Linked DNA regions of Diaphorobacter ruginosibacter. The protein of the gene in region 2 interacts with the protein of the main gene of each other region in a pairwise test. Links are inferred from orthologs where the notes say so. Each region holds a gene or a part of one and is shown on either strand. Other genes may lie near its edges.

Region 1 (2,778 bases), 3.8 Mb from region 2 along the record:
GGCACCGCGCGCTTGAGCATGCGCTCATCCATCTGGCGCGCAAAGGTCGTGTAGACCAGCACCCCCCGCAGCATGCCCGCGCTGAACACCGGCACGGCCAGCGCGGCACTCTCCGAGCGGTGATGGCCGTAGCGCACGGCAAACCCCTGCCGGCGCGTCTCGCGGATCATGCGGCGCATGGCACGCAGGTCGGTCAGGCGCGGGCCATCGTCTTCGCGGCTGTTCATCTCTTCGATCAGGATGCGACGCTCGACCGGCCCGCAGAACGACAGGTAGGCGCGCCCCGAGGCCGACTCGGTCAACTCATAGCGTCGGCCGACGCTGGATGGACGGATCGCATAGGGGCTGTAGGGCATGGTGCAGTACACCACGCGAATCTGGTGGTGGTCGATCACGCCCAGCGACAGCGGCCATTTGATCGCATGCGTGGTGCTCACCATGATGGGCGCCGCGAGCTCGGCCAGCTGCATCTGCGTGGTCACGCCGCAGCTCAGGTTGCCGACTGCCTGGGTGAGCTGATAGTGGCCGTAGACATGCGGATCGGTGCGCACATACTTCTCGGATTCGAGCGTGCTGAGCAGGCGGTGCAGTGTCGACTTGGCAAGGCCCGTGCGCTGGTGCAACTCCTGCAACGTCCAGCTCACGCGCTCGTTCATCACCCGGAGAATCTGCAGCGCGCGCTGCACGGAACGGACTTCGGTGCTCATGAGTTCTTTCATCGGCCAATCCGGCGGACCACCACCTCGCACCGTCCCGGATCGCCTGTTATGGTGACAGCAGCCACGGCAAGCGTGGCCATCACCTCATTTCATCAAACAAGGAGTTCGCCCTCTTGTCTCCAGACGGCTTGGCTCCATTCCGGCTACAGTCTAGAAGTTTGCGAAAACTTTTGTTGGACAATTCTTGATGTTCCGTCTATCGGAATCTTTGAACTTTCCACACATTCTATGAGCCAAATGCAAGCCAGTTGCAAGGCTCATACCCCAAGACAGGAAGCACAGCGCGTGAGAATTCTGGGAATCGACCCTGGACTGCAGACCACCGGATTCGGGGTCGTGGACGTCGACGGCCATCGACTGGGCTACGTGGGCAGCGGCACCATCCGGACCACCGCGCTCGCACGCGGCGACCTGCCGGGACGCCTGAAGGTGCTGTTCGAGGGCGTCACCGAGGTCGTCAAGCGCTACCAACCCGACCAGGCCACGGTGGAGATCGTGTTCGTGAACGTGAACCCGCAATCGACCCTGTTGCTGGGCCAGGCCCGTGGCGCAGCCCTGGCCGCGCTGGTCTCGCAGGACCTGCCCGTGGCCGAGTACACCGCCCTGCAGATGAAAAAAGCCATGGTCGGCCACGGCCGCGCCGCCAAGAGCCAGGTGCAGGAGATGGTGCGCAGGCTCCTTCAACTCCCCGGCCTGCCCGGCACCGACGCGGCCGACGCCCTGGGTCTGGCGATCACGCATGCCCATGCGGGCATGGCGATGGCCAGGGTGAACGAAGTGGCTCAGTTGCAGCGCAAGCAGCATGCGATGTACAGGGCTGGACGAAGTTATTAAGAGGCATCCCCCTGAGGCGCTGCGCGCCTTCCCCCTTCTCTCGAATTGCTGCGCAATTCGGGAAGGGGGACGCAGCCCTCGCTGCGGGACGGCCCTTGCTCGGCTGCCCTCGCCTTGGGGTGCGCCGGTTTTACAGGCCGCGCTCGAGGTTTTATGGCATCTCCCTGAGGCGCTGCGCGCCTTCCCCCTTCTCTCGAATTGCTACGCAATTCGGGAAGGGGGACGCAGCCGGTGCGGCGGGGCGGCCCTTGCACGGCTGCCCGCGCATCAGGCCACGCCAGTTTCGAAGGGCGCGTCCAAAAAACGAGTAGCGGGCAAATACCACTCAACCCAATTCAACCGAAGCCCAAAGCACGAGCGCAGCGACGTGCCGAATACTCCTCCCCTTCAACTGACTCACGGCGGCTGTTTGAACGGAGTGACGAAGGAACGAAGAGAGTTCTGCCGTGGGTATTAAGACGCCTTTTTGGTGACTTTTTGCGCGCGCAAAAAGTTACTGCCCCGCCGGGGGCAGTCCCGGCCTCCACCCTCAAACAAGCAAGCAGAAGCCGAACCCCGACGACACAACATACCTCCTCTTATCAGTTGCTGAGAATCAGCGAGGCAATCACCCCGGTCGCAATCGCGACCAGCAGATAGTCCGACCCATACTGCACCCACTGATACCCCCGAGGCGGAGCAGTCAGGCGGTGCGTACGCCAGTCCTCCACCACATAGCTGCGCGTGCGATAGGCCGGCGGGATGCGGTCCCCGCGATGCCATCGATGATCCGGGCCTGCCCCTCGCGGATAGTGATCATTGCGCACATGGCCCGGGGGATTCGGGCGACGGTTGTCATGGCGGTCATAGCCGCGACGGTCATCATGGCCACGACGGTCGTGATCCCGGTGATCATTGCGCGTGATGTCCGGGCGGGCCGGCTGTGCGAAGGCCGTTCCCAGGGTGGTGACGCCCAGCACCAGCGCCACGGCAGCCGCCGTGAATGTCCTCGTCGCGATGCGAATCTTTGCAGTCATGTGAACCTCCTTGTGTTGGCAGGCAGGCAAGCAATACGGACATACGGGCGGAACACCCTGCAGCCGATGCCTTGCACACGATTCCATGTTGCATGAAAAAAGCCGCCTGCCAAGTCGGCAGGCGGCGGATTTACGTCAGCTTTGCTTTACGTTGCACGGCTTTGCCATTGCAAGAACCGTGGCTTCGCATCAGCGTCACGCCACGGGCT
Region 2 (6,201 bases):
GTCGTAGCAGGTGGCATCGAGCTCGCAATAGGCGGACTCGCCGATCTTGGCTTCCGATGCCTGCGGCTGCGTGCTGCCGTCATCGATCGGCAACGACAGGTTTTCGTAGAAATGCAGTACCGATGGGATCGACATCTGCACGGTGCTGGCAGGGATACCCGGCGGCAGCTCGATTTCGAGCGTGATCTCTTCGCCATCCACTCCAGGCGTCCACCAGGTACGGCCTGCAGGGGAGTTGTCGCCCGCCCGCTGGTTGAGCTCCAGCGTCTGCAGCACGCGCTGGCCTGCGATCTGGAATGCTCCCTCGCGCTGCCCCTGCGCATACACGCGCAGCAGGGCGCTGCCGGGCAGCTTGTCGATCTGCACGCCCAGGCGCACGCCGAAGGCGCCACGCGTCACGAAGCTCACGGCGGCCACCTGGCCACCCTGGGACAATGTCTGCCATTGCAACTGCCTGCCAAGTGCTCCGACGTCGGCCGTCGCCGTGCTGGCACGCTTGGCGCCGACCTGCAGCATGCCTTCGCGTGGCGGGGTGGATCCCGCCTTGTCCGGCACCCATTCGCCGAGGTCCACCCGTGCGGGCGCAACCTGCACCGCAAGCGCCTTCTTCGTCAGCGGGACGAACTCATCGGGCGTATCGGCGGGCTGCACATAGGCCTCGACACCGTCCTGCGAACCCGGCCCCCATGAAGGGAACGCCACCTGGGCCATCGCGACCCCCATGAACAGGGCACACAGCCCCGATACCATGGCCGCCCTGCCGGCCTTAGACAAGGCGCTCTTTGACGCGCTACGCATGGGGACTCCTCCGCTGTAATAAATGCAACAAATGATTCTATATCGTCGATAGCCAGCAAGCCCGGGGGCTACGGCCATCGACGATCCGACCCATCAATGCATGGGCAACGGGGAGCGCGACGTCATCACGTCAGGTCATTCGGCCGATTCGTGCGCTCAGGGATTGAGCCACTGCTTGATGCTGGCGCGATAGGACAGATCAAAGCGGCCGTAGTAGTCGCTGCCGGTCGGGTTGCTGCAGGATGCGCGGCCGCCATACAGCTGCCCCATCACGTAGCGCTGGTTGCCGATGCCGAAGAACGCGGCCGAGCCGCTGCTTCCACCCTCGGTCGTGCCCTGGCTCCACTTCACCTCGTAGAAGGTGCCGCTGGCGTCGTTCACATTGCTGCAGCTGTCGTCAGCGCAGACACCGAGCCCGTTCACCTTGCCGAAGCTGATCTTTTCGAGATCGCCCTGCGGATGGTGCAGTCCGACAACGCCGGAGCCTGCAGGCACGGTGCCGCCATAGAACGATCCCGCATAGAGCACGCCGGCCGGTGGCGCCTCGTTGAGCCGCAGGAACGAGGTATCCGTGCTGACCGTGGCGTACAGCAGGGTCGCACCCTTGGTCAGCTGTCTTACGCCCGTGCCCACGGTGCCCGCGTTGCAGGCGGACGCGCGATAGAACCAGTCGGTCATCAACGTGGCAGCCTTTGCCTGTGTGTTGATGCAATGATTGGCGCTCAGGAAGTAAGGCGTGCCGCTGGACTTGGCGTCGTTGAGCAGCGTGCCCGTGCAGTAGTAGCCCCGGCCGTCTTCCGCGGTGTACCGCATGCGCGCCACGGAGCGCGCCTGGGCCAGGTAGTCCGGCTGGCACATCGCATCGATGTTGCAGCTTGCAGAACCTGCCTTCTCTTCGATCAGTTTCTCCATCTGTTCGGCGCTGTGCGTGAAGTGGGAGACACGCGGCACGGCGACCTGCACATCGGCCACGTTGGCGCCCGCCGGTACCTCGATCTCCATCACGGTCTGCGCGCCGCCGAAATCGGGGCTCCAGTAAGTGGTGGCTGTCTGCTCATCCGCCCCGCTGTCCCGGATGCGCTGCGCCTGCGCTGCAAGCTCGGCGGCGGTCATCTCGGTGGCAGGGCCGCCTGCCGCGCCATAGAAGCGCAGCGTCGCGCCTGCGGGCAGTCGCGTGACCCGCACACCCAGGCGCACGCCCTGCGCCGTGGGCGACTCGAATGCGATCGCAGCCAGCCGGCTGCCGCCGGAGGTGGGCTGCCAGTTCAACAGGGCTTGCGTGAGCGGCACCGTGGCGGCGGCCGCCACATCCCGACTCACCGCCATCTGGATCGGTGTGCCGGGTCGGGTGGCATCGGCCGCTGCTGCGGCCTCGGTCTTCTGCAGCAGATTGTCGGCAGGCGCCGAGAGAGCCACCTTGCGGATGAACGGCGCCCCGGCCAGGCCCTGCACGGACGGCCCGGCCTGCGACTTCAAGTCGGCGGAGACCGACTTGGTCTGGGTGTCATAGGGCTCGATGCGCTCGGCCAGATTCGGCTGCGACGGAGTCGTGCCGGGATCCGTGTTGTCGTCACCGCCTCCACCACCGCCGCATCCGGCTATCGCCAGGACCAGTCCGCCTGCTACCCACCAATGTGTCTGCTTTGCCATCACTTACTCCTATATGACGGCTTGATTATTCAATACTTCTTTGATGCTCCGCAGACGATGCCCGACCCGTTACGCAGGAGTACGGGGTGAACGTCCACCATCGTTAACAAACTCGCGCGACCTCGGGCAGCGGATCGCAGGCTGCGCGCCGTGCCGGCAGCGATCATTTGGCCAGCGATTTCAGGGCCATCTTGATGCCTTCGCTCACCCCGATGTCGGCCGGCAGTGCCTTGAGCGCAAGCGCCGCCTCCTTGTCGTTGTAGCCCAGCGCCAGCAGTGCCTGCAGGATGTCGGCCTGATCGTCATTGACTGCCTGCGCCTTGATGCCGGTGTCCGCGCCCAGCTTGCCCTTGAGCTCCAGCAGCAGGCGCTCCGCCGTCTTCTTGCCGATGCCGGGAACCTTCACCAGGCGCCCGGCCTCCTGCAGCGAGACCGCCTGCGCCAGGTCCCCCACGCCCATGCCCGAGAGAATCGACAGCGCGGTGCGCGGCCCCACGCCCGAAATCTTGATCAGCTCGCGGAATGTCTGGCGTTCCTCGTGCGATCCGAAGCCATAGAGCAACTGCGCATCCTCGCGCACGATGAACTGCGTGAGCAGCGCCACCCGCTCGCCGATGGCGGGCAGGTTGTAGAACGTGCTCATGGGCACCTGCACCTCGTAGCCCACGCCATGGCAGTCCACCAATACCTCGGGAGGGTTCTTTTCCAGCAGGGTGCCGGTCAATTTGCCTATCATTGGAATCCTTTGCCGCGAAATGCGGCGCAATAACCGAACAATAACCAAATTATCCGCGTGATCCTGCGCCACACCTTCACCCCACACAACAACCTCCGCCTGACCCATCTGTGCGGCCCCGCAGACGCGCACCTGCGCACGATCGAGGATTCCCTCAAGGTCAAGATCGCGCATCGCCACGAGCAGTTCAAGGTCGACGGCCCCAAGGCCAAGGCGACCGAGGCCATGGAGCTGCTGCAGGCGCTCTACGAACTCGCGGATCGACCGATCAAGGAAGAGCAGCTCCAGCTCATGCTGGCCAGCGACAACTCCATGCTGGACGAGGGCAACGTGGACGGCGGCATTTCGCTGACCACCCGCCGCGCCGACCTGCGCGCACGCACGCCCACGCAGTCCACCTACCTGGAGAACATCGCCAGCCACGACATCACCTTCGGCATTGGGCCGGCGGGCACCGGCAAGACCTACCTGGCCGTTGCCTGTGCGGTCGACGCGCTGGAGCGCAGCCACGTGCAGCGCATCGTTCTCACGCGGCCTGCCGTCGAGGCGGGCGAGCGCCTGGGGTTCCTGCCCGGCGATCTCACGCAGAAGGTCGATCCCTACCTGCGCCCGCTGTACGACGCGCTCTACGACCTGATGGGTTTCGACAAGGTCCAGAAGGCCTTCGAGCGCAACCAGCTCGAGATCGCACCGCTGGCCTTCATGCGCGGGCGCACGCTGAACAATGCCTTCATCATCCTCGACGAGGCGCAGAACACCACGCCCGAACAGATGAAGATGTTCCTCACCCGCATCGGCTTCGGCGCCAGGGCGGTGGTCACCGGGGACGTGAGCCAGATCGACCTGCCCAAGGGCGCGATGAGCGGCCTGATCGATGCGGAGCGCGTGCTCAAGCGCGTCAAGGGCATTGCGGTCACGCGCTTTACCAGCGCCGACGTGGTACGCCATCCACTGGTCGCGCGCATCGTCGATGCGTATGACGCACAGCGCAAGCCCGGCGCGCGCGGCTGAAGAGGCATTGCAGAGAACCGCATACCATGTCACTGAATCAACTCACCCTCTCCCTGCAGTTCGCCAGATTCGACGGCGCGGCGGACCACCGCGCCGTGCTCTCGCGCAGCAAGGTCACGCGCTGGATCCGCCATGCGCTGGCCGTCGACGCGGAGATCACCGTGCGCATCGTCGGCAGCGAGGAGGGGCAACGGCTCAACCGCGAGTTCCGCCACAAGGACTACGCGACCAATGTGCTGACCTTCGACTACCAGCAGGAACCCACGGTGCTGGCCGACCTCGTGCTCTGCGCCCCCGTCGTGGAACGCGAGGCGAAGGAGCAGAACAAGTCCCTGGAAGAGCACTACGCGCACCTGCTGGTGCATGGCACGCTGCACGCCCAGGGCTGGGACCACGAGACCAGCGCCGAGGATGCCGATGAGATGGAGGCCTACGAAACCGACATCATGCAGGAGCTGGGCTTCGAGGATCCCTACGCTGCGGGCTGAGGCGCCGCAGCGGCAGTGTTAAGCAGTAGTGCGCCCAGGTTGCATAACGCAGACCCGATCTGCGCCTAACATCCATGCATCATCGCGCCCCGCTGTGCCCATCGAGGGCGCGGGCCTGATCACCATCACAACGAGAGACGACAACGCATGGATTTCTTCAGCCACTGGGGCCTGCTGCTCTTCGCCGCCTTCGTGGCCGGCGCACTCAACTCGGTGGCCGGCGGCGGCAGCTTTCTGACCCTGCCGGCGCTGGTCTTCACCGGCGTGCCGCCCGTGGTTGCCAACGCCACCGGGACCGTGGCCCTGTTTCCGGGCTATGTGGCGGGTGCCTGGGGATTCCGCGAGGACATGCAGCCGCCTCCAGGCCTGTCGATGCGCACGGTGGTGATCGTCTCGCTGATCGGTGGCATGGCCGGCGCCGCACTGCTGCTGTTCACCCCCGACGCCGTGTTCCGCAAGGTCGTTCCCTGGCTGCTGCTGGTGGCCACGGCCATGTTCGCCTTCGGACCGCAGATCCGCGCCTGGGCGGCCAAGGAAGCGCATCCCGGCCAGCCCGCCTCCGCCGTCAAGGGCATGCTCGGCATGCTGGCGGTGGCGGTGTATGGCGGGTATTTCAATGGCGGCCTGGGCATCCTGCTGCTGGCGCTGTTCGGCCTGCTCGGACAGACACAGCTCAACGCGATGAACGGCATGAAGAACCTGGTCTCCGCCCTGCTCACCGCGATCGCGGTGGCCATCTATGCGGTGGGCGGGCTCGTGCAGTGGCAGCAGGCGCTGGTGATGATGGTGGCCGCGACGCTGGGGGGATACATCGGCGCGCGGGTCGCACGCAAGCTGCCGGCGGCCTGGCTGCGCTGGGGCATCGTGGCGACGGGGCTGGTGATGTCCATTCTGTTTTTCCTGCGGGGCTGAGCCCGCCCGGCAGTCTCCAAACCGCCTTCTCGCGAACCGGTTTCACCGGGTTCCTATGAGCCGGATCGCGGCCCGTCCGTCAGGGTCAGGCATTCCCGGACCGTCTCGATGAGCGCCGACAGCAGGGCCCGGTCATCATTCCTGCGCCATGCCATGATGGCCGGCGTCTGCATCCTCACCCCGCGCAGCGGCACGAACCGCACGCCATTGATTCCTGCGCGCTCCATGCACGCAGGCACCAGCGCCACGCCGCACCCCGTGGAGACCAGCGCCACCACCGTGAGCCACTGCCGCGCCGCGTGCGTGGTGCGCGGATGGATGCCGGCCTGGTGCATGCATGCGATCACGTTGTCGTAGTTGGCCGGCGACACATCGCGCGCGAACATCACGAAGTCCTCGTGGGCCAGTTGCTGGAGATCGAGGTCGGCATCGCCCGCCAGCGCATGGCTTTGCGGCAGGCAGGCCACCAGCGTCTCCGACTCGAGGGGCAGCAATTCCAGCTCGTCCGGTGGATAGCCGATGTTGAGGAAACCCACGTCGATGTCGCCCGATGCCAGCGCCCGCAACTGCTCGCCGGTGGACATCTCGTGCATGCACAGCTCCACC

The links.
Region 1: the proteins of ruvA (region 2) and ruvC interact in binary tests that used the Escherichia coli proteins (3 or more experiments, as listed by UniProt). The link is inferred for Diaphorobacter ruginosibacter from one-to-one orthologs.

What each region holds. Positions count from the first base shown.
Region 1 is NZ_CP060714.1:4,329,147-4,331,924, forward strand. It holds ruvC (crossover junction endodeoxyribonuclease RuvC), read left to right. Parts: upstream 1-1,004; coding sequence 1,005-1,553; downstream 1,554-2,778. Other genes in the region: H9K76_RS19625 (helix-turn-helix domain-containing protein), read right to left, coding at 1-707; H9K76_RS19635 (RcnB family protein), read right to left, coding at 2,135-2,569; thiC (phosphomethylpyrimidine synthase ThiC), read right to left, coding at 2,765-2,778.
Region 2 is NZ_CP060714.1:498,917-505,117, reverse strand. What follows is about bases 1,399-4,189. They hold ruvA (Holliday junction branch migration protein RuvA), read right to left. Parts: upstream 3,185-4,189; coding sequence 2,612-3,184; downstream 1,399-2,611. Other genes in these bases: H9K76_RS02405 (PhoH family protein), read left to right, coding at 3,242-4,189; H9K76_RS02415 (trypsin-like serine peptidase), read right to left, coding at 1,399-2,448. In the rest of the region: H9K76_RS02420 (trypsin-like serine protease), read right to left, coding at 1-750; more of H9K76_RS02415, read right to left, coding at 955-1,398; more of H9K76_RS02405, read left to right, coding at 4,190-4,195; rRNA maturation RNase YbeY, read left to right, coding at 4,222-4,683; H9K76_RS02395 (sulfite exporter TauE/SafE family protein), read left to right, coding at 4,831-5,595; H9K76_RS02390 (LysR family transcriptional regulator), read right to left, coding at 5,649-6,201. UniProt on the Escherichia coli protein: The RuvA-RuvB-RuvC complex processes Holliday junction (HJ) DNA during genetic recombination and DNA repair.